Regions from separate parts of the Janthinobacterium sp. 61 genome, predicted to be linked through region 2. Evidence: predicted binding sites of a transcription regulator. Region 2 holds the regulator's gene; each other region holds the start of a gene.
What was found. Region 2 encodes sigma-54, which starts transcription at its own class of promoters, with help from an activator protein. Its sites were predicted from a motif close to TGGCANGNAANCTGCTTT; they were not measured.

Region 1: a site for sigma-54 is predicted at 7,294-7,311, ahead of CLU92_RS10440 (urease accessory protein UreD). Genes of this name have one in related genera too.
Region 3: a site for sigma-54 is predicted at 8,698-8,715, ahead of CLU92_RS18610 (beta-propeller fold lactonase family protein). Genes of this name have one in related genera too.

Annotation. Positions count from the first base shown of each region.
Region 1 is NZ_PJMQ01000001.1:2,281,191-2,291,625, forward strand. It holds gene CLU92_RS10390 (alkene reductase) at 1-378, shown strand, start outside; gene CLU92_RS10395 (hypothetical protein) at 428-649, opposite strand; gene CLU92_RS10400 (1-acyl-sn-glycerol-3-phosphate acyltransferase) at 900-1,511, shown strand; gene CLU92_RS10405 (HupE/UreJ family protein) at 1,508-2,053, opposite strand; gene ureG (urease accessory protein UreG) at 2,065-2,703, opposite strand; gene CLU92_RS10415 (urease accessory protein UreF) at 2,727-3,407, opposite strand; gene ureE (urease accessory protein UreE) at 3,407-3,931, opposite strand; gene ureC (urease subunit alpha) at 3,944-5,644, opposite strand; gene CLU92_RS10430 (urease subunit beta) at 5,646-5,975, opposite strand; gene CLU92_RS10435 (urease subunit gamma) at 6,069-6,371, opposite strand; gene CLU92_RS10440 (urease accessory protein UreD) at 6,397-7,263, opposite strand; gene CLU92_RS10445 (GGDEF domain-containing response regulator) at 7,394-9,598, opposite strand; gene CLU92_RS10450 (HAMP domain-containing sensor histidine kinase) at 9,773-10,435, opposite strand, start outside.
Region 2 is NZ_PJMQ01000001.1:4,890,679-4,901,113, reverse strand. It holds gene CLU92_RS22225 (enoyl-CoA hydratase/isomerase family protein) at 1-205, opposite strand, end outside; gene hpf (ribosome hibernation-promoting factor, HPF/YfiA family) at 342-701, opposite strand; gene CLU92_RS22215 (RNA polymerase factor sigma-54) at 771-2,249, opposite strand; gene lptB (LPS export ABC transporter ATP-binding protein) at 2,254-3,009, opposite strand; gene lptA (lipopolysaccharide transport periplasmic protein LptA) at 3,009-3,602, opposite strand; gene lptC (LPS export ABC transporter periplasmic protein LptC) at 3,628-4,239, opposite strand; gene CLU92_RS22195 (HAD family hydrolase) at 4,285-4,818, opposite strand; gene CLU92_RS22190 (SIS domain-containing protein) at 4,818-5,852, opposite strand; gene CLU92_RS22185 (monovalent cation:proton antiporter family protein) at 5,937-7,916, shown strand; gene CLU92_RS22180 (diguanylate cyclase) at 7,931-9,091, opposite strand; gene CLU92_RS22175 (MOSC domain-containing protein) at 9,126-9,977, opposite strand; gene CLU92_RS22170 (type II asparaginase) at 10,106-10,435, opposite strand, start outside.
Region 3 is NZ_PJMQ01000001.1:4,094,723-4,105,157, reverse strand. It holds gene rtcR (RNA repair transcriptional activator RtcR) at 1-597, opposite strand, end outside; gene CLU92_RS18640 (RNA-binding protein) at 844-2,367, shown strand; gene CLU92_RS18635 (RtcB family protein) at 2,639-3,868, shown strand; gene rtcA (RNA 3'-terminal phosphate cyclase) at 3,885-4,904, shown strand; gene pedF (cytochrome c-550 PedF) at 5,036-5,521, shown strand; gene CLU92_RS18620 (ABC transporter substrate-binding protein) at 5,546-6,379, shown strand; gene CLU92_RS18615 (TonB-dependent receptor) at 6,437-8,575, opposite strand; gene CLU92_RS18610 (beta-propeller fold lactonase family protein) at 8,780-9,736, shown strand; gene adh (aldehyde dehydrogenase) at 10,075-10,435, shown strand, end outside.

The sequences.
Region 1 (10,435 bases), 2.6 Mb from region 2:
CGCCGCGACGCGCACGACATGGGCGATTCCGACCCGCGCGCCACCTTCGGTTATGTGGCACGCGAGCTGGGCAAGCGCGGCATCGCCTTCATCTGCGCGCGCGAAGCGCTTGGTGAAGACCGCCTGGGTCCGTACTTGAAGCAGGAATTTGGCGGCGTATACATTGCCAACGAGAAAATGGACAAGGCGGCGGCCGATGCCTTGCTGACCAAAGGCGAAGCCGATGCCGTGGCCTTTGGCCTGTGGTTCATCGCCAACCCCGACCTGCCCATCCGCCTGCACAGCGACGCGCCATTGAATCCCCTGAATCCGGACACGCTGTACGCACCCGATGCGGCCGGCTACACGGACTACCCGGCACTCGCGGCACAGGCTTAAACAACACTCCGGACGACAGCAGCGGCACTTCGTCGCTGCTGTCTGTCCCTCAGCGCCATCGGCGCCTTGCCGGCCGGGCCGGGCGGCGCGCGTGCACACTGCTGAACACACGGCGTATCACCTCGGCCGGCACCGCGAGCCCACGCAAGCAGGCTGTCGCCACCGTCCGGCCAAGGGCGTGATGAAACGCCACACCCCGCTCGACGAGCCCGGCCATCACCTTGTCCGTTCGGACATGCTCCCCCGCCACTTCATCGATACTGTTTTTCATGCCATGGCTCCCTGTCGCGTGGATCTACCTTGCATCAAGTTTTGACCACATTGTGTGCATTTGGTGCCCGGCACTGTGGCAAAGCATCGTTAAAATAGCAGCAATAAACACCCCGATGCCGCATGAATAGCGGCCTCGGCTGCTTGTCGCCACCGCCAGCCCCGTATAGAATGCCTGCGCAGAATTTTTGCTTCAAGGAAAATGGCCGCTAGCGCCATCCCATTAAGAATAGTGTCACTGAAGGGTATCAATGGACGATTTATTTGTACAAGCGGGCGACTTGCCGACCTGGCACCAGCGTTGCGCGCTGCGCGTGCTGCAGCTGTTTGGCTGGCGCATGCGCTTCCGCCCCTTGCCGGGGCCGCGCGGCATCGCCGTCGTCTACCCGCACACGTCCAACTGGGATTTCATGGTGGGCCTGTTCGGCAAATGGGCGCTGTCCCTGCCGTTCCGCTGGCTGGCCAAGGATTCCTTGTTCCGCGGCCCCATGGGCAAGGTGCTGCGCTACCTGGGCGGCGAACCCGTCGACCGCAGCACCACCAGCGGCACCATCGGCCGCCAGGCCGAGCGCATGCAGGCCGCCGACTGGTACTGGCTGGCCATCACGCCGGAAGCGACGCGCAGCTACCGACCGAACTGGAAAAGCGGCTTTTATCACCTGGCCCTGGCCGCCAAGGTGCCCTTGCTGCTGGTCTATATCGACTATCCGAATAAGGTGCTGGGCGTCGTCGACCATTTATACTTGACGGGCGACAAGGACGCCGACATGGCGGCCATCGCCGCCGTGTATGCGGGCCACCAGGGCTTGCACCCGGAAAAGGCGGCGCCCATCGTCTTGTCGGACAAGCGCCCCGGCGCTTAAGCAAGCCCCATCAAGACCACGCCGGCGGCCGTCAAGGCCACGCCGGCCACGCGCAGCATACGCTCGGCCAGCACCTGGCCAAGGAGACGCCCGGCACACAGCAAGCTGGCCGAAGCCAGCATGAAGCCGCACGCGGCCGAGGCGGCTGGCAACTCCTGGCCATGCGCATTGCCGTGCGCCAACGCAAATACGCCCACCAGGCCCATGCCGAGCCAGTTCGGCAAGGCCAGCGCCAGCGCGATGGCCAGCCCCACCAGGGCCACCGTGGCGGCGACGCCCGTTTCCAGCCCGGGCACCGTCAAGCCCGCCATGCCGGCCAGCGCACCGAGCAGCATCATGCCGAGGAAGGTGGCGGGCTGGGCCAGGCTGCGGCGCTGCTGGCCGCCCCATATGCCCACACCCAGCATGGCCAGCAAATGGTCGATGCCCGTGAACGGATGGGCGAAACCGGCCAGGAAACCCGCGCTCTCGCCATGGCCGGGATGCGCCATGGCGGGCAAGGCCAGCAGGCACAGTGCCGCCACGGCGGCTGTTTTTATCATCACTCTTGCACTCATTGCAGCTCCTTGCCTGGTTGGTCGAGCAAACCTTGCTCGCGGATAAAATCGATGACGACCTGCACACCGTCGCCGCTGCGCAGGTTGGTAAACACAAAGGGGCGCTCGCCGCGCATGCGCTTGGCATCCTGCGCCATCACGTCCAGATTGGCGCCCACATACGGCGCCAGGTCCGTCTTGTTGATAATGAGCAAATCCGAGCGCGTGATGCCGGGACCTCCCTTGCGCGGGATTTTTTCGCCGCCCGCCACGTCGATCACGTAAATCGTCAGGTCCGACAGTTCCGGGCTGAAGGTGGCGGCCAGGTTATCGCCGCCCGATTCGACCAGGATCAAGTCGAGATTCGGAAAATCAGCTTGCATGCGCGCGATCGCTTCCAGGTTGATCGATGCATCTTCGCGGATGGCCGTGTGCGGACAGCCGCCCGTCTCCACGCCCATCAGGCGCTCGGCCGGCAAGGCGTCCGCGCGCAGCAGAATTTCCATGTCTTCCTTGGTGTAGATGTCATTCGTGATGACGGCCATGTCGTAGCGCTCGCGCATGCCCTTGCACAGCATTTCGCACAGGGCCGTCTTGCCCGAGCCGACCGGGCCGCCGATGCCTACGCGCAGGGGATTTGAGGTAATCGATGTCATGTTGTAGTCTCTCGGTGTAGTGTTCAGGAACGGTACAAACGGCTGTACTGCACTTCGTGCCGCATCGACAGCAGCGACAGGCCGGGCGCCCAGTTGTCCATCTCTTCGTCTTGCAAGGTTTGCGCCGTGCGGGCCGCCGCTTCCAGCTCCGGCCGCAGCGACAGCAGCAAACGCTGGCCCGCTACCTGCCCCAGCGGCACGGATTTCACGCAGACCAGCACCTGGTTTTCCGCCCAGGCGAACAGCATGGCCAGCAGCGCCTCTTCGCGCGGAATGGCCAGCGCCGCCACGGCGCAGGCATAGGCCGTGGGCAGCGCCACTTCCGGCTGGCCCTGCAGCATGTCGATCAACACGCCATCAGCCACGCCCAGCTCGGCCAGCAGCTTGGTCAATGAATAGCCCATCTGAATGGTTTCGGCGCGAAATTCCGCCGTGTCGCGCGAGGCGATGAAGCGTTCGCTCCAGCGCTGCACGCCACACAAATCCTGCGCTTCGAAGGCCTGGATCAAACGCCAGCACAGGGGCGCTTCCCAGCGCGCCACCACCAGCGTCAGATGCTGCGCGATCCAGTCGCGCGCCGTGGCCGCATCCACCACCAAGCCGCATTCCAGGGCCGCTTCCAGCCCCTGCGAATAGCTGTAGGCGCCAATCGGCAAGGCCGGGCTGGCGAACTGCAGCAAATGCAGCAGGGCCGATGCCTGCATCATGCGGTGCCCGGTGTGTCGCTGGGGCGGTGAATCTTCTGGCGCAGCGGCACGGGCGCCAGCAAGTGCTGGCCATGGCCGTCGTGGTGGCCATGGCCGCCGCCATACGCGCCCGCTTCCGGCTCGAATGGCGCGCTTTCCTCCGTCACACTCGCCTGCAAGCCTTCCAGCATCTCCTTCAGCACCACGTCCTTGCGGATGCGCAAAAAGCCGTCACCCACCTGCGCCTGCGTGTGGCGGTTACCCAGGTGGAAAGCGCAGCGCAGCAGGGTGTGGGCGTCAAGGCAGCGCACCAGGTAGGTCGGTTCGCGCGCGGCGACGATCTGCACTACGAGCCCTTCCGGTCCCGTCATGCGCTCGCCGTCGCGCAGCACCGTGCCGCGCACGGTGAACACGGCTACCTCGTCGCCATTCGACAGCACGGCGCGCAGCCGGCATTTTTCGCGCTGGTCATAGGGCAACACAAGTTGGGCAACGGCGGCGCGACTATCGTCAGCCGCCAGCTTGGTATGCAAAGTGAGCATGATGTCTCCTGCTTAAAATAAAAAATAGCGCTGCGCCATGGGCAGCACGGCGGCCGCCTCGCACACCAGCAGCTGGCCGTCGGCGCGCACGGCATAGGTTTCCGGGTCCACTTCCATGTGCGGCGTGGCGCTGTTATGTATCATGTCGTGCTTGCGCAAGCCGCGCATGTTCTTCACGGCGATGACGGATTTATTCAGTTTCAGCTGATGCCCGATATCGAGGTCGTAGGCCGCCTGCGAGACAAAGGTGAAAGACTTTTTCAGACCGCCGCCGAAGGCGCCGAACATCATGCGGTAGTGCACGGGCTGCGGCGTGGGAATCGACGCATTCGGGTCGCCCATCTGCGCAGCGGCGATCATGCCGCCCTTTAAAATCATCGATGGCTTGACGCCGAAGAAGGCGGGCTTCCACAGCACGATGTCGGCGATTTTGCCCGCCTCGATGGACCCGACCACGTGGGAAATCCCATGCGTGATGGCCGGGTTGATCGTGTACTTGGCGATATAGCGCTTGGCGCGGAAGTTGTCGCTGCGCGCCGTGTCGGGCGCCAGCGGCCCCCGCTGCACCTTCATCTTGTGCGCCGTCTGCCAGGTGCGCATGATCACCTCGCCGACCCGGCCCATGGCTTGCGAGTCCGACGACATCATCGAGATGGCGCCGATGTCGTGCAGGATATCTTCCGCGGCGATGGTTTCGCGGCGGATGCGCGACTCGGCAAACGCCACGTCTTCGGCAATCGCCGGGTCCAGGTGATGGCACACCATCAGCATGTCCAGGTGCTCGTCGAGCGTGTTGACGGTAAACGGGCGCGTCGGGTTGGTCGACGAGGGCAGCACGTTGGACTGTCCCACGGCGGCGATGATGTCTGGCGCATGGCCGCCGCCCGCCCCTTCCGTGTGAAAGGTGTGGATGGTGCGGTCCTTGAAGGCGGCAAGGGTGTGCTCCAGAAACCCGCCCTCGTTGAGGGTATCGCTGTGCAGCGCAACCTGAATATCCATGCGGTCCGCGACGGACAGGCAATTGTCGATGGCGGCCGGCGTGCTGCCCCAGTCCTCGTGCAGTTTCAGGCCGATGGCGCCCGCGCGCACCTGCTCCTCCAGTGGCAGCGGCAAGCTGACGTTGCCTTTCCCCATGAAGCCAAGATTCATCGGGAAGGCGTCGGCGGCGGCCAGCATGGCGTGCAAGTGCCATGGTCCCGGCGTGCAGGTGGTGGCGGCCGTGCCCACGGCCGGCCCCGTGCCGCCGCCCAGCATGGTCGTCACGCCGCTCATCAGGGCTTCCTCGATCTGCTGCGGGCAAATGAAATGGATGTGCGTATCGACGCCGCCGGCCGTAACGATCATGCCTTCACCGGCGATAATCTCGGTCGCGCCGCCGATGGGCAAGGTCACGCCAGGCTGGATGTCCGGGTTGCCCGCCTTGCCGATGCCGAAGATCAGCCCATTCTTCAAGCCGATATCGGCTTTCACGATGCCCCAGTGGTCGAGGATGACGGCATTCGTGATAACGGTATCCATCACCTCGGCCGCGCAGCGCTGCGACTGGCCCATGCCGTCGCGTATCACCTTGCCGCCACCGAATTTCACTTCTTCGCCGTAGATCGCATAGTCATGCTCGATCTCGATGAACAGTTCCGTGTCGGCCAGGCGGATGCGGTCGCCCGTGGTGGGGCCGAACATTTCGGCGTATGCGCTGCGGGGAATGCTGGCCATCTCAATCCTTTCCTGGTGGAGTGTCTTGCAGTTCGCCCATGACTTCACCATTGAAGCCGTAGACCTTGCGCTCCCCCGCCAGCGCCACCAGTTCCACCGTGCGCTGCTGGCCCGGTTCGAAGCGCACGGCCGTGCCGGCCGTGATGTTCAGGCGCATGCCGTAGGCGCGCCAACGCTCAAAGGCCAGCGCCGGGTTGACTTCAAAAAAGTGAAAGTGCGAACCGACCTGTATCGGCCTGTCGCCCCGGTTGGCCACCACCACGGTGGCCGTGGCGCGGCCCACATTGAGGCTGATTTCGCCTTCTTCCAATTTGTATTCGCCTGGGGTCATGAGGGACTCCTTCAAAGATCGCGTTACGCTTGCCGGCGGGTCGCCAGCGCAAAAACAGCCATGACGCGGGTGGCGCCCTGGCCAATCAAAAAACTACGGTATCGGGTGGTGCACGGTCACCAGCTTGCTGCCATCGGGAAAGGTCGCTTCCACCTGGATATCGGGGATCATCTCGGCGATGCCGTCCATAACGTCCGCACGTGAGAGTATTTTCGTACCGTCCGACATCAGCTGCGCCACCGATTTTCCATCGCGCGCACCTTCCATGATGGCGGCGCTGATCAGGGCCACCGCTTCCGGGTAATTGAGCTTCAAGCCGCGCGCCAGGCGCCGTTCGGCCAGCAGCGCGGCCGTAAAAATGAGCAGCTTGTCTTTTTCGCGGGGAGTCAGGTCCATGGTTTTCCTTGCGCTTCTTTCCTGATTAAGTGTTCCAGATGCGGGGCACGACGGCGTCGCGTCCCAGCATGGCGGGGCGTAGCAGCTGCCAGGCGGCCAGCATGATCGTGCGCGCCGCCTCGCTGTCGCCGCACAGCAGGCGCACCACCACCAGCGATTTCATCTGCGTGGCGCCAAACGCGGCGCCGGCAGGCACCTTGATCTCGCGCAAGGCAGCCAGCACGGCGGCAGAAACGGGTGTGCCGACGGCGATCAGGGTGGCGCACACCGTGTGCCCCCCCAGTCCCAGTGGGCTGGCCATCAGCGCGCCGCCGGCGGCCAGCACGCCCTGCTCCCACCACAGCAGCTTGCCGCCGCGGCGGATCTGCACCTGCTGGGCGATGCTGCCTTCATTAAAAATTTCGCCAGAGGCGCTGCGGCCCAGGCAGACGATGTCGCAGCCGATATAGCTGGCGTCCGCCGCCAGTTCCACCTCGTGACGCAGGCGCACGCACGCCTGGTCGAAGAAAATGCTTTCCTGCGGCAGCCACTCGATGGAAGCGCCGCTACCGGCGCGCAGCACGATGTGCTGGCCCGAGACGTGGCCATTCGCGCGGTACCACTTGGCCGCCCCCGGCGACGTGAGAAACGCGTGCGCGCCTTCGCCCACCGTGACGTCGACAGCCAGCTGGTCGCCGCCCACCACGCCGCCGGGCGGATGGATGATGATGGCGTGGCAGACGGCATCGCCTTCCGGATACAAAGGCTTTTGCACGCGCAGGGGGCCGCTGTGCGTGCGCTCGACCAGACGGCTGACGCCATCGTGCCAGGCAAATCCCAGGCGCAAGTGCGCCTGCCAGGCGTCATGTGCGTTGGCCTGTGAGGGCATGGCTGGGTGAGTACTATCTGGCATGCGGGGCAATCGCGTAAATAAGCGATTACCTAAGCAGGATATGTGCCAGCATCAAGGGATGGAACCGTGAGAATTGCGCACCACGCTGCGGCAGACGCACCCGCATGGTGCATCGGCCGCACCGCGGCGTCTACGCCACGGCCAGCGCGCGCCGTTCGCGCAGCAAGGCCGTGAATGGTGCAGCAGCCAGGGGACGGCTGAAATAATAACCCTGCATTTCGTCGCAGCCGTGTTCCGTCAGGAAGTCCACCTGTTCGCGCGTTTCCACGCCTTCGGCGATGACGCGCATGTCCAGGTTGTGCGCCAGCGAGATGACGGAACGCGCGATGGCCGCGTCGCTGCTGCTGGTGGTGACGTCGTCGACGAAGGATTTGTCGATCTTCAGCACGTCGATGGGAAAGCGCTTCAGGTAACCCAGGCTGGAATAGCCGGTGCCGAAGTCATCGAGCGAAATGCCCACGCCGATATCCTTCAGGCGCGTCAGGGCGGCCACCGCCTTGTCCGGGTCGCCCATCACCGTGCTTTCCGTGATCTCGATGCCCAGGCAGGCGGGCGCGATGCCGTATTTGCGCAATGCCGCTTCGACGAAAGGCACCGTACGGTCCTGCGCGAACTGTTTACCAGACAGGTTGACGGCCACCTTGATGCTGCCCAGGCCCGCGTCGTGCCAGGCACGGATCTGCGCGCAGACGGTTTCGAGCACCCATTCGCCGATGGCGGTGATCAAGCCGTATTCCTCGGCCAGCGCGATGAACAGACCGGGCGGCACATTGCCCAGCACCGGGTTATTCCAGCGCAGCAGAGCCTCCGCGCCCAGCATGGCGCCCGTGCGCAAACACATTTGCGGCTGATAGTGCACTTCGAATTCCTCGCGGCCGATGGCGCCGCGCAGCTGCTGCTGCATGGCCAGGCGGGCGCGGATATCGCTGCCCATGCGCTCCGTGAAGAAAGCGTAATGATCGCGCCCCATTTCCTTGGCGCGCACCAGGGCCGTGTCGGCGTGGCGCAGCACGTCGTCGAGGCTGTCGCCGTCGGCCGGGCACATGGCGATGCCGATGCTGGTGGTCAGCGCCAGGCGCTCGCCACCGACACTGAGCTCTTCGCGCAAGCCGGCCAGGATGGTCTGCGCCAGCGCCAGCGTGCGGCCCAGCAGGGCATCGTCCTGCAGCAGGATCTGGAATTCGTCGCCGCCCTGGCGCACCACGGTGTCGCCCTCGCGCACGCAGCCGGACAGAAAACGCGCCACCACTTGCAGCGCCTTGTCGCCCACGGCCTGGCCGTGCGAATCGTTGATGTTCTTGAAGCGGTCCAGGTCCAGGCACATCAGCACCACTTGCTGGCTGTCGCGCAGGGCGTTGGCGCGCGCCTGTTCGAAGCGCTCGCGCAGCAGCACGCGGTTCGGCAAGCCAGTCAGCGCGTCGTGGTAGGAGAGGAAGTCGATCAGATGCTGCTCGGCCTTGCGCTCGCTGATATCGAGGAAGACGCCCACGTAGTTGACAACGCCGCCGTCCGGGCCATGCACGGTGGACACGCTGAGCAAACAGGGATAGGTGTCGCCGCTCTTGCGCCGCGTCTGCACCTCGCCCGACCAGCAGCCGCTGCTGCGCAAGCCCTGGCGCATGGCCAGCAGCACCGCTTCGCCCGTATATTCGGCGTGCAGGCGCATGATGTCCGTGCCCACCACATCCTGCGCCGCGTAGCCAGTGATGCGGGTAAAGGCGGGATTGGCCGTGACGATGATGCCGGCCGGATCCGTGATCAGGATGGCGTCCTGAGTGGCTTCGAAGACCTGGCCCGAGAGGCGCAGCAATTCCTCGTTGGCGCGGCGGATTTGCACTTCGCGCGCCAGGGTGCTGGCCACCTGTTCCAGTTCGGCCGTGCGTTCGGCCACGCGCCGTTCCAGGTTGGCGCGCTCCTGCGCCAGCTGCAGCTGCGCCCGCGCCAGGCGCACATGCGCATCGGTGCGGGCCAGGATTTCCTCGGCCTGGAAGGGCTTGGCGATGAAATCGACGGCACCCAGCGCAAAGCCGCGCACCTTGTCGTCCGTATCGTACTGGGCCGACAGGAAGATTACCGGCACCTGGCGCAGGGACGGAATCTCCTTCAGGCGGCGGCAGACTTCAAAGCCGTCGAGACCCGGCATGCGCACGTCGAGCAGGATCAGCTCAGGCGGGCGCGCCTGAGCCGTCCACAGGGCCAGCTCACCGTTCGGCGCCTGGCGCACCGCATAGCCGGCGCCGCCCAGCAAATCGCTCAACAGCTTCAGCGAAGCCGGCGTATCTTCAACGATCAGTACTTCGCCCTTAGCATTCACTTCGGAAAAATCGCGGTGCATGTAGCAGTTCTCTCAGCTTTGGATGAGGCGCGGCGGTCAGTTGCCACGCTGGACAAGACATTTCTTTGCGGTGAACTACGTACTATCATCATAATCTTTATTGCAATTTAGCACCATCCATCGGCGCCACTTAGTCCGTCTTTTCATCGAATCCGATGTTGTCAGCCCACACTTTCAGGCATGTGCCAGCGCGCCCTCGCTATCCAGCAAGACACACAACTGACGGTACTGGTGCTGGTCGAGCATGGCCTGCAGCGGCGCCAGCAACGGCGCCGCCGACGCAGGCATGGCCGCCAGCAGCTGTGCCACCCGGGCCAGGTTCAATTCGCGCAGCGCCACCAGCAAGGCGGCGCGCTCTTCCCAGGCCAGCAGACGCAAGTCTTGCGCCTGCAGTGCAGGCAGCACTGCCGCCTGCGCTGGCGGGGCCGGCGGCACGGATGCCAGCATCCGTGCCTGCGCCGCCTGCGCTGGAATACTGAAACGGAAGGTGGCGCCCTGCCCCGGCGTGGACTCCACCGTCAGCTCGCCCTTCATTAACTGCACGAATTCGCGCGAGATGGCCAGGCCCAGGCCCGTGCCATCCTTCGGTCCCGCGCTATCGGCCTGCACGAAGGGTTCGAAGATGCGCTGCTGGTCTTCCGGGGCGATGCCGATGCCCGTGTCGCTGACTGCGAAAGACAGGCGCCACGTGGCATCGTCGCGCCGCTCGCCGCGCACGCGCAAGGTGACCTTGCCGCTGCCGGCGAACTTGACGGCGTTCGACATCAGGTTCAGCAGCACCTGGCGCAAGCGCGTCGCATCAAGCAGTACCGCAGCCGGCAGGTCCGCGCAATCGAG
Region 2 (10,435 bases):
AACGGATGTCGCCACCGGCGCACAGGGCTTTCTCACTGCTGGAACGGATCACCACGGCGTCCACCTGCGGATCGTCGCGCCAGGCCAGCAAAACGGTACTCAGGGCGCGCACCATCTCCAGTGAGAGGGAATTCAGGGCTTTGGGGCGGTCGAGCACGATGTGGCCCGTGCGGTTGCGGATGGAGGTCTGGACGAAGTCGCTCATGGCAAAGTGAAAAGAAGTGAGAACGGGCACATTCTAGCGCCTGTGAGGGGAACATAGCGCTCAACAGCTACGGGCGCAAAAAAGGGCGCAATGTGCGCCCTTAGTTGATCACAACCGGTTGAAAGTCGCAGGCCGCTTAGGCGGCGGCGAATTCTTCTTCCGAGTTGTCTGGCAGATGCTTGATCGCCTCTTTACCGTGCCCTTGCACTTTGGTTTTGTACTTCATCACTTGCCTGTCCAGCTTGTCGATCAGGATATCGATGGCGGCATACAGGTCGTGCGCCAGACTTTCCACATAGACAGTTTTGCCACTCAGACGCAAATTGACTTCGGCCTTTTGACGTTTTTCTTTCTCTTTGAGGTTATCCACGGTCAGAATCACGGCGATATCGATGACTTGATCGAAATGCCGTTTCACGCGTTCCAGCTTCGTTTGTACGTATTCACGGATGGCTGGTGTGACTTCGAGATGATGTCCGCTGATGGTGAGATTCATACACACTCCTAAAGATGATCGGGTTCGTGCGGTCCATCGTATCCGGCCCGCAGAGGAACCGAAAAAAACTTACAAACACTTACGCAGGCTCACTGGCGGAATTTTCAACGCTTCCCGGTATTTGGCAACAGTACGTCGCGCAATCACCATGCCTTGTTCCCCCAGCATGTCCGCAATCTTACTGTCGGATAAAGGATTTTTAGGGTCTTCTGCTCCTGTCAGTTGCACGATCAATGCCCGTATCGCCGTCGATGACGCTTCGCCCCCCGCTTCGGTGGCGACGTGGCTACCAAAGAAATATTTCAACTCGAACATGCCGTGCGGGGTCAGCATGTACTTTTGAGTTGTTACGCGCGAGATAGTACTCTCGTGTAAACCCAGTGTATCAGCTATTTCACGGAGCACAAGGGGGCGCATGGCAACGGCCCCATGCGAGAAAAAGTTCTTTTGTCTTTCTACTATCGCTTGCGCTACACGCAGGATGGTGTCGAAGCGCTGGCGCATATTCTTGATCAGCCACTTGGCTTCCTGCAACTGTGCGCCCATGGCACCCTCGCCCTTGCCCTGCTTGAGCAAGTTGGCGTACATGGCGTTGACGCGCAGGCGAGGCATGACGTCGTTGTTCAGTGTGACTTGCCAGCCATTGCGCGCGCGCTTGACGACGACGTCGGGCACCACGTAATCGGACACGTCCGAGGCGAACACGGCACCCGGATGCGGGTTGCACTGGCGAATCACCGTCTGCGCTTCGCGCAAGTCTTCATCATCGCAATCGAGGGCTTTTTTCAGCTTGTTAAAATCGCGCTGGGCAAACCAGGCCAGGTGTTTTTCCACAATGACGAGGGCCATGCGCCGCGTCACCATGGCGATGTGCGGCAAGCGCTTGATTTGCAGCGCCAGGCATTCGGACGCGTTGCGCGCGCCCACGCCGGGCGGATCGAAACTTTGCAACAGGGACAAGGCCGTACGCATCTCGTCAGCGTCGATTTCCAGCTCTTCCGGCAAACGCGCCAGGATGTCGTCGAGCGACTCTTCCAGGTAGCCATTGTCGTCGAGCGCGTCGATGATCAGCTCGACGAGCGCGCGGTCGCGCAACTCGAGCACCGTCACGCGCATCTGCTCCATCAGGTGTTCGCGCAAGGTGCAGTGGTGGGCTTCAAGTTGCGGACGGGAATCTTCGTCGTCGGGCGCCTTGCCCCTGCTCGCCTCGCTCCAGTCGCTGTCGCCGCCCTCCGCTGCGGCAGGGCTGTCGCCAGCCTCGCCATCAAAGGTTTCCGCTTCGGCCGGCGCGGCGGGTGCCTCCTGGCCTGGCGGCTGGGGCGGTGCTTCGGCCGGCGCGGCCGTGGAACTCAAGGCGCCGTCGGACAGCAGGCGCAGCGAACGGTCGAGCGGATCGTCGAGGCGTTCGAGCAAGGGATTGTCCGTCAGCAACTGCTCCAGCTCCTGGTGCAATTCCAGTGTAGACAATTGCAACAGGCGTATCGATTGCTGCAACTGCGGCGTCAGTGCCAGGTGCTGCGAAGTGCGCAGCTGCAATGATTGTTTCATTGGCTCACATACGGAAGTGTTCGCCCAGATAGACCCGGCGTACCGACTCGTTCGCGATGATGTCGTCGGGGCGTCCCGACGCCAGCACCGAGCCCTGGTTGATGATGTAGGCACGGTCGCAGATACCCAGCGTCTCGCGCACATTATGATCGGTGATCAGGACGCCGATATTGCGCTCCTTCAAGAAGCGCACGATACGCTGGATCTCGATCACGGCGATGGGGTCGACACCGGCGAACGGCTCGTCGAGCAGGACGAAACGGGGGTCGGTGGCCAGCGCGCGGGCGATTTCCACGCGGCGGCGCTCGCCGCCAGACAGCGACAGCGCCTGATTCTCGCGCAATTTTTCAATCTGCAAGTCGGCCAGCAATTTATCCAGGCGCTCCTCGATCTCGGCCTTCTTCAAGGGACGGCCTTCGACGGTCTGGATTTCCAGCACGGCACGGATATTGTCTTCCACCGTCAGCTTGCGGAACACGGACGCTTCCTGCGGCAGATACGACAGGCCCATCTGCGCGCGGCGGTGGATCGGCAGGCGGGAAATATCCACGCCGCTGATATCGATACTGCCGCCGTCCGACGGCACCAGGCCGACGATCATATAGAACGAGGTGGTCTTGCCGGCGCCGTTCGGCCCCAATAGCCCGACCACTTCTCCGCATTCGACTTGCAGCGAGACATCATGCACGACTTGCCGCTTGCCATAGGTTTTTTGCAGCCCGCGAACGATCAGGGTGCTGCCGCAACGAGTATTGTCCATTATTTATTTCCTGACGCAGGCGTGGCCGGCGCTTTCTCCGCCGCCGGTGCCTTGGGCTTCGGCTGGATCACCATGCGCACGCTGCCGCCATCGGGGGTGCTGGTGCCGCTATCGGAATTTTCCATCGCAAATTCCTCCTTGCGGCTGTCATACGAGATGAAGGCGCCGTTGGCCACGTCGGTCGGCTTCGTGCCTTCCAGGCGCGTCAACTTGGCCTTGGAAAACAGTTTCACGACTTCCGTCTTGTTGTTGTATTCCACGCGCTCCGCCTCGCCCTCCACCCACAGGTCGCCTGCGCCATCGCGCTTCTGGCGGAAGGTGGCCAGCTTGCCAGGATCGGCCCAGAAAGTGATGAACTGGTAGCCTTGCGGGTCTTCCGTGATCAGGGCCCGGCCCGCCTTCATGGTCAGAGTCCCTTTCACCAGCACCACATCGCCCGTCAGGGTACGCACCTGCTTGACGTCATCGACGTGGCCGCTACGAGCCGTGATGATGGCTTCCTTCTCGGAATCGGCTTTCTCGGCATGTGCCGTGCCCACGATGCCCAGCGAGCAAATGGTCGAGAATAGAGTCAATAGCAAGATGTTCTTCATAGTATGGTTTCCTTGTTTCATTCTGTCATTTTGCCGCCGCGGCCGGGCGCGGTTTCGGCGGGAGGACCATGCGCAGCGCATTCTGCACTTCCACCACGCCGGTGGCGTTATTGGCCTTCATGCCCACGCCATTGATGCGCGAGGCGCCCGTCAAGATATCGACAGGCACGTTCGTCTCCATTCTTTCCTCATCCGGGAACACCGTCAGCGCTTCCGTCTTGACCGTCAGGTTCTGTGACTTCGGACTGGCCACGCGGTCGATCACGACATTGCGGTGCAGTTGCAGCCGGGTATTGTCCTGGTCGATATGCGCCAGTTCCGCATTCATGTTCATCGGCGGCATGCCTGGCGACAGTTTGCGCACGAAAGGCTGGTCGATATCGGATGAATCGTCCAGCGGATAATGGGTGAGCTTGGTGCCCGACACGATATAGCTGGGCTTACCCGTCAAGTCCATGCGCACCAGGCTGAAATTGGTGATGAAATAGTCTGGCTCATCCTGATGCTTGCTGGCCGTGATGTCCAGGCCATTCTTGTTCATCACTTCCAGCAGCCAAAAGCTGCCCAGCGCAAAGACGACTGCCCCCAGCACGGTAAAAATCATGCGCCAGCGATGGGCGCCTCCTGGCTTACGCATAGGAATTCACTCTTTCAAATATCACTGGCGGCGAGGCGGTACGCCTCATTCCAGGAACGGCGCCATGACGCGCGCATAGTTGTCCTGGGCGCGCAGCACGAATTCACAGATCTCGCGCACCGCGCCGCGGCCGCCGCCGGCTTGCGTCACATGGTGCGCCAGGCCCAGCGCTTCCGGACGCCCGCCTGGCACGCTGACGGCAAAGCCAACGCGGCGCAGGATGGGCGCATCGATGACATCGTCGCCGATATAGCCGCATTGTTCTTCCGTCAAGCCAGTCAGCGCCAGCAATTCGCGAAACGGTGTCAGCTTGTCATGACCGCCCTGGTGCACATGGGTAATGCCCAGGTCTTGCGCGCGGCGCGCCGTGATGGCCGAGCGGCGCGCACTGATGATGGCCGTCTGCACGCCCGATTCCTGCAGCAGCTTGATGCCGAGGCCATCATACACATTAAACGTTTTCATCATCTCGCCATCCGGGCCGAAATGCAGGCTGCCGTCGGTGAGCACGCCATCGACGTCAAAAATCATCAGTTTGACCTTGGCCGCCCGCGCCAGGTTGTCCGCAACGCTGTCCATCAGATCACCTTCGCTTGCGTCAGATCATGGATATGCAGGGCGCCCACCAGTTTGCCGTCGGCATCGACGACCAGCATCTGGTTGATGCGGAACTGCTCCATCACGGCCACGGCGTCCACTGCCAGGCGTTCGGGCGCGATGCTGCGCGGCTGCGCATGCATGACGTCGCGGATCGCCACTTGCGTGAAATCCTGCACGCGCTCGAACATGCGGCGCAAGTCGCCATCGGTGAACACGCCCACGGGACGGTCATCCGCATCGACGACGGCCGTCATGCCCATGCCCTTCTTCGTCATTTCTTCCAGCGCCTGGAGCAAGGAAGCGTCCACGGCCACCTTGGGCACCCGTTCACCGCTGCGCATGACGTCATGCACATGCGTGAGCAGGCGACGGCCCAGGGCGCCGCCCGGGTGCGAGCGGGCAAAATCTTCTTCCTTGAAGCCGCGCAAGTCCAGCAAGGCCACGGCGATCGCATCGCCCAGGGCCAGGGTCACAGTGGTGCTGGCCGTCGGCGCCAGGTTCAGCGGACAGGCTTCTTTCTCAACAGAAATATCCAGGTGCACGTCGGCCAGCTGAGCCAGGCTGGAGTTCGGTTTACCCGTCATGGAAATGAGCACGCCGCCCATGCGCTTGACGACGGGCATGATGGCCATCAATTCCGACGATTCTCCGGAGTACGATATGGCAATAAAAGCATCTTCCGAAGTGACCATGCCCAAGTCGCCATGGGCCGCTTCGGCCGGATGCACGAACAGAGCCGGCGTACCGGTGGAAGCGAGCGTGGCGGCAATCTTGCGTGCGATATGGCCGGACTTGCCGATGCCGGAGACGACGACACGCCCCTTGCATTGCAGCAACATCGCCACGGCGCGGCCCACGCTGTCGTCCGTGGCCAGGCGCGCGTGCAGCGCAACGATGGCGTCGGACTCGATCTGCAAGGTGGTGCGGGCCAGCGCGACGGCGCGCTCGGTCGTCGCTTGCATGTCAATTCGATCAAAAGCTTTCAGCATTGTTTTTTCATGGGTTACACTCATGCCCAAAGTATAAACGAATTAGGAAAGCAAAAAACTTGCCAGTCACAACAAACAACGATTTCCATTGACCGCACCGGGCAACCCATGTTTTCCTCGCTTGAACTGACCCTGATGTTACTCGGCAGCGCCGTGCTGGGCGTGGTCGCTTTCAGAATGTTGCATTTGCCGCCCATGCTGGGCTACCTGGCTGTCGGCATCGTCATCGGCCCCCACGCGCTGGGGCTGGCGGCGGAAAACGAGGCCAGCCACACCCTGGCCGAATTCGGCGTCGTCTTCCTGATGTTTTCCATCGGACTCGAATTCTCGCTTCCCAAATTTCTCGCCATGCGGCGCATCGTCTTTGGCCTTGGCATGGCGCAGGTAGTCACCACCATCATCGCCACCGTCGTCTTCGGCTGGTTCGTCGGACGCTACCTGTCCGCCTACATCCACCTGAGCTGGCAAGCCGCCTTCGCCCTGGGCGGCGCGCTGGCCATGTCGTCAACGGCCATCGTCTCCAAAATGCTCACGGAACGGCTGGAACTGGAAAGCGAACACGGCCGCAAGATCATCGGCATCCTGCTGTTCCAGGACCTGGCCGTGGTGCCCCTGCTGATCCTGATCCCCGCCCTCACTCGCGATTCCGACAATCTGGCCGAAACCCTGGCCTGGGCCGGCGGCAAGGCCCTGCTTGTCCTCATTTTGCTCCTGTTCATCGGCCAGAAGCTGGTGCGGGGCTGGCTGACTATCGTCGCCAAGCGCCGCTCGCAGGAGTTGTTCATGCTCAACCTGCTGCTGATCACGCTGGGCGCGGCCTGGATCACGGAACGGGCCGGGTTGTCGCTGGCCCTGGGGGCGTTTGTTGCCGGCATGCTCATTTCCGAAACGGAATTCAAGCACCAGGTGGAAGAGGATATCAAACCCTTCCGCGACGTGCTGCTGGGCCTGTTCTTCATCACCGTCGGCATGCTGCTCAATATCCGCGTGGTGCTCGACAACTGGTGGCTGGTCTTGCTGCTGCTGTGCGGCCCCGTGCTGCTGAAATTCGCCCTGATCGCGGGCCTGGCCCGGCTGTTCGGTTCCAGCAACGGCGTGGCCCTGCGCACGGGGTTGGGACTGGCGCAGGCGGGCGAGTTCGGCTTCGTGCTGCTGAACCTGGCTGGCGGCATCAAGTTGATGGACCCGTTCGTCGTGCAGGTGGTGCTGGCCTCGATGGTGCTGTCGATGCTGGTGGCGCCCTTCCTCATCGCCAAGTCCGATGCCATCGTCATGAAACTGGCCGCCAACGACTGGATGATGCAATCGCTGGCCCTCACGAAGATCGCCACGCGCACCATGGCGTCGCAGAAACACGTGCTGATCGCCGGCTTCGGGCGCAGCGGGCAAAGCCTGGCCACCCTGCTGGCAGAGGAAAAAATCGAATACCACGCGCTGGACCTGGACCCGGAACGGGTGCAGGAAGCGCAACTGGCCGGTGCCAACGTCTCGTATGGCGACGCGGGCCGGCGCGAAAGCCTGGTGGCGGCCGGCATCTACCGGGCCAGCACCGTCGTGATTACCTACGCCAACACCCCCTCGGCACTGAAGTTGTTGCATTTACTCAAAGAAATGGCGCCAACGTTGCCCGTCATCGTGCGCAGCCACGACGACACCGACCTCGACCAGCTGAAAAGCGCGGGCGCGGCCGAAGTGGTGCCGGAATTGATGGAAGGCAGCCTGATGCTCGCTTCGCACGCGCTGATCATGATGGGCGTGCCCCTGCGCCGCGTGGTGCACCGGGTGCAGGCGGCACGCGAGGAGCGCTACGCCTCCTTGCGCGGCTATTTCCACGGTTCCAGCGACGCGGGCGACGATGCCGAACTGGAACGCCTGCATACGGTCACCGTCAACGAGGGCGCGCAGTGCGTGGGCTTGCCTTTAAGCATGATCGACATAGCCGGCTGCGGTGCATTTGTGACGGCCATCCGCCGCGGCCGCGACCGTCTCGATGTCACGCCCGAAACGCAACTGGCCAGCGGCGACGTGGTGGTGCTGCGCGGCACAGCCGACGCCGTGGCCAAAGCCGAAACATTGCTACTGAAATAATCAGGCGATCCTGGTCAGCCGACCTCTGGCTGCCAGTTGACGACCATGTTGCGTCCACCCGCCTTGGCCTGGTACAGGGCCTGGTCGGCGTGCGCCACCAGTTGCTGCGCCACCGTTTCGATCGGCAACAGGGCCGCACCCGCCTCAAGGCTGGCCACGCCGATCGATACGCTGACCCACGCTTGCGCGCTGCCCGGCAAGTCAAACATGGTGCCGGCGATGCTGGCGCGGATGCGTTCGGCAACAAACGTCGCGCTGTCGAGGTCGGCGTCAATCAGCAGGACGACGAATTCCTCGCCGCCGAAGCGTCCCAGCGCATCGGAGCGGCGCAACTCCGTGCGGATGCGCGTGGCCACTTCGCGCAGCACTTCATCGCCGCCCTGGTGGCCATAGGTATCATTGACCAGCTTGAAATGGTCGATGTCGATATACATGCATGAAATACAATAATTCTGGCGCCGCGCGCGGGCGATTTCTTCCAGCAGCCGGCGGTCGATATAGCGGCGGTTGTAGACGCCCGTCAGGGAATCGGTCAAGCCGATGTATTTCAGCATTTCATTGCTGATCACGTTTTCCAGGCAAATAGCGATGATGGAGGCCATGTGCTTGATGAAATCCGTGCCCAGCGAGGGCGTAAAGCGCGTCACGTCGACGCTGGCCAGGTTCAGGCTGCCGATCAGGCGCTTGTTGCGCAGCAAGGGCACCAGCGCCACGCTGCGCAGGGGAGCGTCGATCTGCGGAAAGCGCGGGCCATGCACGCGTGCATCGAACTGTCCCAGCAGCGGCGACGCCGGCAAGGGCGCTTCTCCCTCGGCCAAGGGCTTTGGTGCAGCAAAACCCAGCTCCGCCACGGCATGCACGAACAGCAACTGCGGAAAGGCGCTGAAATCGACGCCCAGCTTTTCCATCACCAGCACGATATCGTCATCCTCGTCGAGCAGGCTCAGGGTGACGCCGTCGAGGTCGGAAATCACGGGCAAGGTGCGAAAGATGGTGCCAATCAATTCGGGAAACGTGGACGCGCTGACGATTTCCAGGTCAAACGCCTGGTGGCGACACATGATGTCGTGGTTGCGCTCGACCTGCTCCAGCAGGAAAGCCATGCGCGCGCGCAAGGCCTGGTTTTCGGCTTCGAGGCTGGCAATGCGCGGGTCCGGCGGTATTGCTTGATTCATAGAAACCTTAAACCCTTCTGTACGGGCGCCATGCTTAAAATGCCAGTTCGAAACCGATGTCCTGCCCTACCACGATACGCTCGTCGCCGCCGCCGGTGACGATGGCGTTCATGCCAAAGCAGATGGCGCCATCGAGCTCGGGCTTGGCGCGATAGCCATGCATGACGTCGAGCGGGTCCGGTCCGGGCACGCCCGTGGCCTGGTCCACCGACGGAATCGGACAGCGCGAGCATGGTTTGACAGGCTTGAGCACAGTGGCGCCAAATTGCAGGAACGCGGCGTAGTCTTCCTCGAAGGCGCCGATATCGCCGATGACCAGGTTGGGACGGAAACGATTCATCGGCAGCGCCTCGCGGCCGGCGGCGCGCAGCTTGTCGTTCACATCGGCGAGCGAGGCACTGCCCGCGATCAGTACCGGATAGCCATCGGCAAACATGGTCGAGGCGGCCACGCCGTCCGTCCAGGCGGTGCTGGTGGCGCGTACCACGTCCGGGTGAAAGCGCGCCAGGCGGCACGGCACGCCGATGGCGTTGGAAAACCAGGTAGCCGTGACGTCATCGCAATCGTAGGCGCGCACGGTATCGTCCCACACCTGCACTTCCAGCATGGGAGCCAGTTCCGGGTGCGGCAAGCCCAGCTCGATTTCCAGGCACAGCATGCCCGGCGCGCGCAATTCCAGCGTGGTGGCCTTGATGGACGGCACGATCAGTGCCATGCGCGGATGTTCGCGCTGGGTCAGGAAGCGACCCTGCGGATCCACCACCATCCATTCGCGGTCGAAGACGTGCTCGCTCATCAGCCCGGAATGCGTGAGCACGGCCTCCTGCAAGTGGATGCCGGCGCACGATTTGATGGGATACAGGATGATGTCGGACAGGATAGCCATGGACAGGGGACAAGGAACAGTGTTGCTGCTTCTTCCAGAAAGTTATTCAGAAACGAAGTATGGCAGCAAAGCGGGCAAGCGTAAATCGGCCAGGCTCAGCCAATGAGGCTGGCCTGGCGCGACAAGGATCAATACGTGTAGAAAATGCGCTGGATTTCTTGCGTGCTATTCGTTTTGGTCAAGGCCAGCATCAGCAGGATGCGGGCTTTTTGTGGGTTCAGGGTATCCGACACGACACTGTCGAGTTCATCGTCATTGGCTTCGCCATTGCGTGCCACGATGCCCTGGCCGACACGGCTCGAACGCACGATCAGCACGCCCTTCTGGCGCGCCTCTACCAGGGCCGGCTTCATTTGCGCGGCCACGCTGCCATCGCCCACGCCCGCATGGATGATGCCCTTGGCGCCGGCGGCAATGAAGGCGTCCATGCCGACACGGTTCATGTTGGCGTAGCCGTA
Region 3 (10,435 bases), 800 kb from region 2:
CTCGATCATGGCGTTGAACTTCGCATTGCGCGTGGCGATGCCGGACTTCAGGAATGCCACGCCTTCGGCCTGTTCGCGCGTAAAACGCTGGGCGATCTGATCATAGCGGGACAGATCGAGGTCGATCAGTGCGTAGCTGCCGGGATTGCCGGCAGCCTGGCGCTTGGGCGGTGATGTCTGCACGAGGCGGCCTGGGAAATAGCGTGCCTCCGTCATCAGGAACATGCAGATTTGCGCCACGTGGCTACCGGTGGTGATGTGGATCCAATAGTCTTCCTTGTTCGGATCGAAGGGGTAGTTGTTGGCGAAATCGTAGAGGGCGCCGTACACGTTCTCGAAGTCCCAGGCATCGCTGATGGGGAGTGCATGCGCGATTAATTCGGTTTCCGGCGAGACGCTGGCGATATCCTGCGACACCTGCTGCACCAGGTTGCTGAACTGGCTGCCTGCGTACAGCAACTCGAAACGGTCGATGATCTTGTCCTCGTGCTGGGTCAGGGCGATGCTGGGGCGCCACTTCTCCCAGCGTGCCGCGCCCCTGCCATTGTCGAGTTGCGTGCCGAGAAAGCCGATGACGACAGTGCGTTTTGCTTGCATATTTTGGATAAGAATTTATCTGAAAATATAATTGTATTCGAAATCGCAATGCCTGCTAATGCCCGTTGAAAAATATAGATGAAAATATTATTTCATAAAATCAATGACTTATGATCTTTTTTGACGAGGACGGAAAAGCTGGCACAGCGCTTGCAATAGAGAGGATACAAACGAGATAAAACGAGTAGAAGAGAGGATCACATCATGGCCAACTTGCGGCTATTCCAAAGCACTAAACAAACCAGCTTGCTGCCAGCCGCACTGGGCTTCAACGCGGAAGGCGCGCCAGCCTACGCGCTGACGCCACGCCACCAGCTGGCCCAGTATGCGGCCACGGGCTGCCTGAACACGACGTTCTATGCGAGCGCCGAAGCGCAGCTGGCGAGGGTGCTGGAACTGTGCAAAGCCGTGGAGCCGGCCTTCATTGCGAAAACGGCCGTGTATTGCCGCGAACGGGGCTACATGAAAGACATGCCGGCCTTGCTGGTGGCGGTGCTGGCGGCGCAGGGCGCTGCGGAATTTCCGCCAGCTTTCGAGCGCGTCATCAACAATGGCAAAATGCTGCGCAACTTCGTGCAGATCATGCGCTCGGGCGCCGTGGGCCGCAAGTCGCTGGGGTCGCGTCCGAAAAAACTGGTGCAGGCATGGTTGAACAGCGCGTCGGAGCAGGTTTTGCTGGCCGCAGCCGTGGGCAATGCACCTTCGCTGGCCGACGTGGTGAATATGGTGCACCCGAAACCGCAGGATGCCTGGCGGGCAGCGTTTTTTGCCTGGCTGATCGGCAAGCAGTACGATGCCAAGGCACTGCCGCCGGCGCTGGCCGCGTTCGAGGCTTACAAGCTTGATCCAGCGCAAGCGATACCGGAAGTGCCGTTCCAGATGCTGACGGCGCTACCCTTGTCTGCCCGGGACTGGGCGCAGATCGCCCGCCAGGGCAGCTGGCAGATGGTGCGCATGAATCTGAACACCTTTGGCCGCCACGGCGTGTATGCGATCGACGGCATGCCGGAATTGATTGCCGCGAAGCTGCGCGATTCCGAGGCGATTGACCGGGCGCGGGTATTTCCGTACCAGTTGATGTCGGCCTGCATGGCCGCCAGCGAGAGCGTGCCCGCCATCGTGCGCAATGCGCTGGAGCAGGCGCTGGAAATATCGCTGCTGAACGTGCCGCGGATAGCGGGCAGGGTGGTGGTGTGTCCCGACGTTTCCGGCTCGATGTCCTCGCCCGTCAGCGGTTTTCGCGGTAGCGCTACCTCGAGTGTACGTTGCATCGACGTGGCGGCCCTGGTGGCGGCGGCCATGCTGCGCAAGAATCCGGACGCCATGGTGCTGCCATTCGAGCAAAGCGTGGTGACATGCCAGCTCGATGCGCAGGGCACGGTGATGGAGAACGCGGCAAGGCTGGCGGCCATCGGAGGTGGCGGCACCAATTGCAGTGCGCCACTGCTGCGGATGAACAGCAAGAAGGAGCTGGCGGACCTGGTGATTTATGTCTCTGATAACGAATCGTGGATCGACGCCAGACGCAGCGGCGCAACAGCGACCATGGGACAGTGGACTGTCTTCAAGCAGCGCAATCCGCAAGCGAAACTGGTGTGCATCGATATTGCGCCGCACGCCACGACGCAGGCGATGGAGCGCGAGGATATCCTGAACATCGGTGGTTTTTCCGATGACGTATTCAGGATTATCGCCGCCTTTGCTGCAGGTCGGCTGGACCCCGCGCACTGGGTGGGAGAAATCGACGCCATCGATGTTGCAAGTTGTTGAAGTAAAGCGCATGAATGCGGACAAGACTACATAACAGACGTCCTGTCCAACCTTGTCATGCGCCGTAGTACCCCGAATGCCGACAGGATTACATAGCTTAGCCGCGTCAAACCGGCCTGGCAGGCGCAGTGAGCTTGCCAGAAGATCCTGTCCCACCTTGTCGGGTTGTCGTACGGATGAATGCCGGTGGAACTACATCCAGGGCCGATGCGTCGGCAACGTTTCACCAATCCTGGTCATCCCCCCCGGATAACATGAGAAGAGAGAACATATGAAAGAATACGAAGTCCTGCATGCCGAAGGCAGCCGTCCCGTGAAAATGTGGACCCGTGGCGTGCCTGTCGAAGAAGCGGCCAAAAAACAATTACGCAACACGGCGACCCTGCCGTTCATTTACAAGCATATCGCCGTCATGCCCGACGTCCACCTGGGTAAAGGTTCGACCATCGGCAGCGTGATTCCCACGCTGGGCGCCGTGATTCCGGCGGCGGTGGGCGTGGATATCGGGTGCGGTATGATGGCGGCGAAAACCACGCTGACGGCCAGCGACTTGCCCGATAACCTGGGGCCACTGCGCAGCGCCATCGAGCGCGCCATTCCGCACGGGATGTCGCCGAAGACGCGCGGCCACCGCGGCCGCGACGAAGGTTCCTGGCATACGCCGCCTTCGGTGGTCGATGCGGCCTGGCTGCAACTGAAGGATGAATTCGATGCCATTTGCCTGAAAACGCCCAAGCTGAAGAACACGAATAACTACCGCCACCTGGGAACTTTGGGCAGCGGTAACCACTTCGTCGAAGTCTGCCTCGACGAGCAGGGCTCGGTGTGGTTCATGCTCCATTCCGGCTCGCGTGGCGTGGGCAATGCCATCGGCACCCATTTCATCGAATTGGCCAAGCAGGATATGCGTACTCACTTCATCAACCTGCCCGACCAGGACCTGGCTTATTTGGCCGAGGGAACGCAGCATTACGACGATTATGTGGAGGCGGTGGGCTGGGCCCAGCGTTTTGCCCGCAACAACCGCGAAGTGATGATGCAGAACCTGATCGCGGCCGTGCGCACGGTCATCCATAAGCCGTTCCAGACGCATGTGGAAGCCGTCAACTGCCACCATAACTATGTGCAGAAGGAGCACCACTTCGGCAAGGATGTACTGGTCACGCGCAAGGGCGCCGTCTCGGCCCGGGCCGGCGAACTGGGGATCATTCCCGGCTCCATGGGGGCGAAGAGCTTTATCGTGCGCGGTAAAGGAAATGCGGAGAGCTTTCATAGCTGCAGCCACGGTGCGGGACGCACGATGAGCCGCACGGAAGCGAAGCGGCGCTTCAATCTGGCGGACCAGATCCGCGCCACCGAGGGCGTGGAATGCCGCAAGGATGAAAACGTGATCGATGAAATCCCGATGGCCTACAAGGATATCGACGCGGTGATGCTGGCGCAGCGCGAGCTGGTCGATGTGGTGCATATCTTGAAGCAGGTCGTCTGTGTCAAAGGTTAACAGAGAGAAAGAAGCAATGATAGAAATTGATGGAGCGCAAGGCGAAGGCGGCGGACAGATTTTGCGCTCGGCGCTGAGCCTGTCCATGATCACGGGCCGGCCATTCCGCTTGACGAATATCCGCGCGGGGCGGGAAAAGCCCGGCTTGCTGCGCCAGCACTTGCTGGCCGTGCAGGCGGCGGCCGCCATTTGCGGGGCGCGCACGACGCCGCTGGCGTTGCGCGCAGCTAGCCTGGAATTCATGCCTGGCCCCATACGCGGTGGCGATTACCGCTTTGCCATCGGCAGCGCCGGCAGTTGCACCCTGGTGCTGCAAACCCTGTTGCCGGCCTTGCTGCATGCGGATGGGCCGTCCACCGTGCGCATCAGTGGCGGCACGCACAATCCCATGGCGCCGCCCGTGCATTTCCTGCAGCGCGCGTATTGCCCCATCCTGCAGCAGATGGGTGCCGAGGTGGAGATCGCGCTGCAACGCTACGGCTTTCATCCCGCAGGGGGCGGCGAAGTGATTGCCACCGTACAACCGTGTCCGCGCTTGCGGCCTATCGCATTGCTGCAGCGCGGTGAACGGAAAGCAGGGTATGCGGAAAGCGTGTTGGCGGGCGTGCATGTGAACGTGGCGCAGCGCGAGTTGGAGCGTGTCGCCAGCGGCATGGGCTGGAGCGGCAAGCAGCTGCGTATCGTCGGCTTGCCCGCGGAGCAGGGGCCGGGCAATGTCTTGTTGCTGACGCTCGAGCATGAGCATGTCACGGAAGTGTTTACTTCTTTTGGCGAAAAGTACTTGCTGGCGGAATCTGTGGCCAAGCGCCTGCTGAACGAGGTGCGCGCCTATCTGAAGACGGATGCGGCCGTCGGCGAGCACCTGGCCGACCAGCTCTTGCTGCCCATGGCGCTGGCCGGTGGTGGCACCTTCACTTGTAGCAAGGTCTCGCAGCATGCGCTGACGAATGCGGAGGTGATTTCCCGGTTTTTGCCTGTGCGTATCACTTTCGAGCAGCAGGAGCGGGCCAGCATCTGCACGGTGGCCTCCGTCTGACGCGCGCGGTGACACAACTACCTGTTGCAGCTGTTCCAAATTGATACATGGGCGACCGGATGTGGGGCATGTAGGCATGGCATGGCATTTGCTCTTCTTGGATATTCACTAAAAAAACCAAGGAGACCAGCATGACCTATTCCATCCGTACCCTGCTCGGCGTGGCAGCCGCCGGTGCCGTCGCACTCACTTCCCTGCTGACCTTGCCGCATGCCTATGCGCACGGCAATGTCACGCCGCAAGGCGTCGACACCACGGGCTTGCCCAAGGTGGGCGACAAGTGGCTCGAACAAAACCCGTATCGTGGCAACAAGCTGGCCCTGACGGTGGGCACCTCCGCCTACAACCAGAATTGCGCCCGCTGCCACGGCATCGAAGCCATCTCGGGCGGCATCGCGCCGGACTTGCGCCAGCTCGATCGCGATTGCTTTGGTATCAAGAATGAGACAAAGAAACAGGCATGCTACAAGGAAACGGACAATTATTTCCTGGCGACCATCCGCCACGGTAAAGTACGCAATGGCGCCGTGTACATGCCGCCGTTTGAAGGTGTCTTCAACCAGGAAGCCATGTGGGCCATCAAAACCTACCTGGAAACCCGCCGCGATTCTAACTGAGCCGATTGATCACCAAGGAGTCCCATGCGTTCATTTCAATTCCGTGGCGCGCGCGCGATGCTCTCGCTCGCCTGCCTGGCGCTGTGCGCAGCCGCGCCAGCGCGCGCCGACTGGCAGAAAGTGCAGCAGTCGGGCAGCCTGAAAGTGGCGGTGTACAACGAGTTCGCGCCGTTTTCCGACAAGGGCGCGGGCATCGATATCGACATTGCCGAAGCGCTGGCCAAAAAGCTGGGTTTGAAACTGAGCTTGCTGCCCTTTCCCGCCGGTGAAAACCTGAATGACGATTTGCGCAATATGGTGTGGAAGGGCCACTACCTCGGCTATGGTCCTGCCGATGTCATGTTGCATGTCCCGGTCGACAAGAAGTTGATGGCGGATAACGACAAGGTCGAGATTTTCGCCCCGTATTACGTGGAAACCGTGCGTCTGGCGCGCAGCGCGCAAGCCGTGCCGCAATTCGATGGCATCGCTTCGCTGGCCGGCAAGCGTATCGGCGTGGAAAAGGTATCGATCGCCGCCATGCTGATGCTGGGTGAAGACAATGGCAAGTACCGCGACGACGTGCGTATCTTCGACACGGCTGCCGAAGCCTTGCAGCAATTGCAGGCGGGCCAGCTCGACGCCGTGCTGGCGAATCGTTCGGAAATCGAGTCGGTGCTGAAAAGCGATTCCGCTTTCCCCTTGAGCGAAGTGGCGTTCGCCCGCTTGCCGCGTGCCGGCTGGGCCGTGGGTCTGGCCGTCAGCCGTCAGCAGCTCGACGTGGCCAAGTTGCTGCAGGCGGCCATGAACGAGATGGCGGCCAGCGGCGAATTGAAAGCCATCTTTGAGAAATATGGCGTCAAGGAAGCACGGCCGTAGCAGGCTATGTTGATATGCCAAGAAGCCCGCGCATTGGAAGATGCGCGGGCTTTTTTCTTAGAACGAATATTGCGCGCTGGCGCCCAGCAGCCAGTTACGGCCCGGCGCCGCTTCATAGTAGCGTTTGTTGCTGTCGCCAACGATGACGGAACCCACATAGGTCTTGTCGAAAAGATTGTTCAGGCGGGCAAATTCCTTGAAGCGCCATTTGCCCGCGTTTTGCTTGGCGTTGACCCTGGCATTGAACACCGTGTAGCCTGGCGCCGGTTTTTCGCTGTTGCTGTCTTCCGCGTAGATCTGGTTGCTGGCCACGCTTTCCAGTGCCGCGCCAAAACGGTCCAGCGTGTCTTTCCAGGCCAGTTCCGCGAACAGGTTGGCGCTGGGTACGCCCGGCAAGCGGCTGCCTTCGCGCACGCTGCCGAAGGCCTGGTCATACACGGCGTGCAGGCTGGTCAGCGCCACTTTTGTCGTGAAGCCATACGGCAGGCTGGAGTCCAGCGACACTTCCATACCCTGGCGCAAGGTCTTGCCCCCATTGCGGTAGCTGGTGCGCCCGCCGCTCGATTGATCGACCACCAGTTCGTCGCTGGTCTTGATCTGGAATAAGGCTGCATTCACATGCGTGTTGCTATTGATCCTGGCTTTGATGCCCGCTTCCAGGTTGGTGCTGGTGGCCGGTTTCAGCTGGTAATTGAAGCCGCCGCCCGTGCCCGAGTAAAACAGTTCGTTCAGGGTGGGCGCCTCGAAGCCGCGTGCGGCGCTGGCGTAGACGTTGACGCTGGGCGTCAGCTTATACAGCAGACCCAGCACCGGTGTCGTGTGGCTGAACTCCAGGCTGCCGCTGTCGTCGCCATTGCTGAGAAAGTGGTCGTTGACCGCCACTTTCATCTTGCTGTAGCGCACACCTGCGCTGAGCAGCCATGGGCCGCTTTGCCATTCCGCCTGGATATACGGATCGAGGCTGGAGACGACATCCTGCTCGTCGCGGCGCAGCTTGCCTTTTACGCCAAAGCCATTGCCAATGTAATTCTCATAGCCGGTGCGGTCATCGCTGGAGCGGCCGTAATCGATGCCGATGGTGGTGCTCAGCTTGCCGCCTGCCAGCTGGTTCACGTGCAGCCAGTTCGTATCGATGCCATAGAACTGGCGCTGGAAGTCAACCACGCCGCCGGAATGCTTGGGGGGCGCCTGGAAGCCCTTGTTGAAGGCCTGATATTGAATCACGTCACGGTTGCCGCCATACACGGTCACATGCAGGCGATCATCGCCGAACGCCTGTTCATAGGTGGCGCCGATTTGCTGGTGGTCGATGCTTTTGCGCGTGTTGTAGCGCTCGGCAAAGGTGCGCTTCGGGTTTTGCGTATCGGTGGTGTCGGTTTCGCCTGCGCGCGGGTTGGCGGCAAACGTGGCCCAGGTGACGCCCAGGGGATCTTGCGTATTGCCCTGATGCAGGCTGTTAGCGACGATGGTCAGCTTGCTGTCTGCATTGGGCTTGACGGTGATCTTGCCAAAAGCCTGTTCGCGCGTGGCGGCGCTGTGGTCGCGGAAGCCGTCCGTGCGGAAGCGTGAGCCGTCGAGCACGTAGCCGATGCCGCCTGCCTGTCCTTGCGCCGACAAGTCCACCTTGCTGGTGCCGTAGCTGCCGCCCGTCACATTCAATTCGACGGATGGGGGATTTTGCCCATCCTTGGAAAAGAGCTGGATCACGCCGCCCGAATGGTTGCCGTAGATGGCAGAAAATGGCCCGCGCAGCACTTCGATGCGCTCCGCCGTGTCCAGGTTGAAGGTGGCGGCCTGGCCCTGGCCATCGGGCATGCTGGCCGGAATGCCATCGCTGATCAGTTTGACGCCGCGCACGCCAAAGGCCGAACGGGCGCCGAAGCCGCGTGAGGAGATTTGCAAGTCTTGTGCGTAGTTCTGGCGGTTTTGCACCACCAGGCCCGGCACGGCGGCCAGCGCTTCCGACGCGTTGACGCGGATTTGGCCCTCCTGGATGCGGGCGCTATCGACTACATCGATCGAGGCCGGCACTTCCTGGCTGGGGTGGGCGATGCGGCTGCCGCTGACGACCACCATATCCATGACTTGTCCGGCGGCCAGGTCAGCGGACTCGGCGGCGAAAGCGTGGGGGGCGAGGGTGGCGCTGCCGGCGACAAACAGGCTGGCAATGGTGTTCAAGCGGAAACGATGCTGCATGCGGGTTCTCCAATGTGAATAAAAGCCTGCTTGGACGCGTGAGCGGCGCAGGTCTGCATAGTCTTATCAAGCAATATGCCTGCCATGTCTCCATTGGTGGGCTGAAATTATACGCGTGTCAGTGGCACGGCGTTTGCATGCAGCAATGTTCAGATGCGCCGATACCGCGCGCTTTCCCCTCGTTTTGCTATTGAAAAGGTGATTATGCCCAACTTCTTCTCGCGCTTGCGCCAGGTTTGCTGGCTGCTGCCTGTGCTCGCCAGCAGCGCCATCCAGGCCGCTCCGTTTGCCTATGTGCCCAATGAAAAATCGGGCACCCTGAGCGTGATCGACACGGCGACCGACCAGGTAGTGCGCCAGATTGCCGCAGGCAAGCGTCCGCGCGGCATCGCCGCCGACCCCACAGGACGGCAATTGTTTGTCACGGATGCCGCCAGCAGTGCCTTATTGCTGATTGACAATGAAGTCGGCGCGCCCCTGCGCACGGTGGCGCTGGGCAAGTCGCCCGAAGGCGTCAGCGCTTCCCATGACGGTCGTTACGTGGCTGTGGCCGTCGAGGAAAACAATAGCGTGGCCTTGCTCGATGGCCAGACGGGTGTCTTGCTCGCCGACATCAAGGTGCAAGGGCGGAACCCGGAACATGCCGTGTTCAGCCCCGATGGGCGCTGGCTGCTGGTGAGCGCGGAAGAGGCCGAGCAAGTCGATGTCATTGATGTTGCGCAACGCCGCCAGGTCGCTTCCATCGCTGTCGGCCTGCGTCCGCGCGGCATTGGTTTCAGCCCCGATTCGGGCCGAGCCTATGTGGCGTGCGAACTGGTCAATGCCGTGTATGTGATCGACATGGCCGCGCGCAAGGCGATTGCCACCATTCCAGCGGGCAAGAATGCCAACGGTATCGCTGTCCATCCCAGCGGCAAGCAGGTGTATGTCTCGAACGGCACGGATGGCACGGTGATGGTGATCGATACGGCCAGCAATCAGGTCACGGCCACCATTCCCGTCGGCAAGCGCCCGTGGAATATGGCCATCACGCCGGACGGTGCCAAGCTGTACGTGGCCAATGGCCGCTCGAACAGCGTTTCCGTCATCGATACGGCCAGCGCGCGCAAGGTGGCCGATATTGCCGTGGGCGAATTGCCATGGGGCGTGGTGATTCGGTAGTGGCACAGGCGCAGGTGTTCCAGTCTGGCACACCTGTTCCATTGTGCAGCGGCGCAGGGGCGCAGCAACAGCACTGGCCCGGATTGGAACAGGGCGCCGCCACCTTGTTCAAAACCCAAACAGACCCACGCCCGCCTTTCATGCCCGGGGCAGGCGATGAAAAGCGGGCCGGGTTTGGCGCCACGCCCTTGTAAGCGGGGAAAAACCCGCTAAGTTTGTAGTGGGATGGCGAGCTGGCACGGCATTTGCGGAAGACTCCGTGTACTCACCCCATCTGTACCAGGACGTTTGATTTTAATTACAGCAATTCCATTCTAATTAACCCGATAGAGGACGACATGAATCTCGCAGACATCAGCAAACTGGGCGTAGCCAATCCCTTCAAGCAACGCTATGACAATTACATCGGCGGCAAATTCGTTGCGCCAGTAAAAGGTGAATACTTTCCTAACATAACGCCCATCACGGGCTTGCCGTTTTGCGAAATCGCCCGTTCCACGGCGGAAGACGTCGAGCTGGCGCTGGACGCCGCCCATGCCGCCAAGGATGCCTGGGGCAAGACTTCACCTGCCGAGCGCGCCAACATCCTGAACCGCATCGCCGACCGCATCGAACAGAACCTGAGCCTGATCGCCACGGCGGAAACCATCGATAACGGCAAGCCGATCCGCGAGACGATGAATGCCGACATTCCGCTGG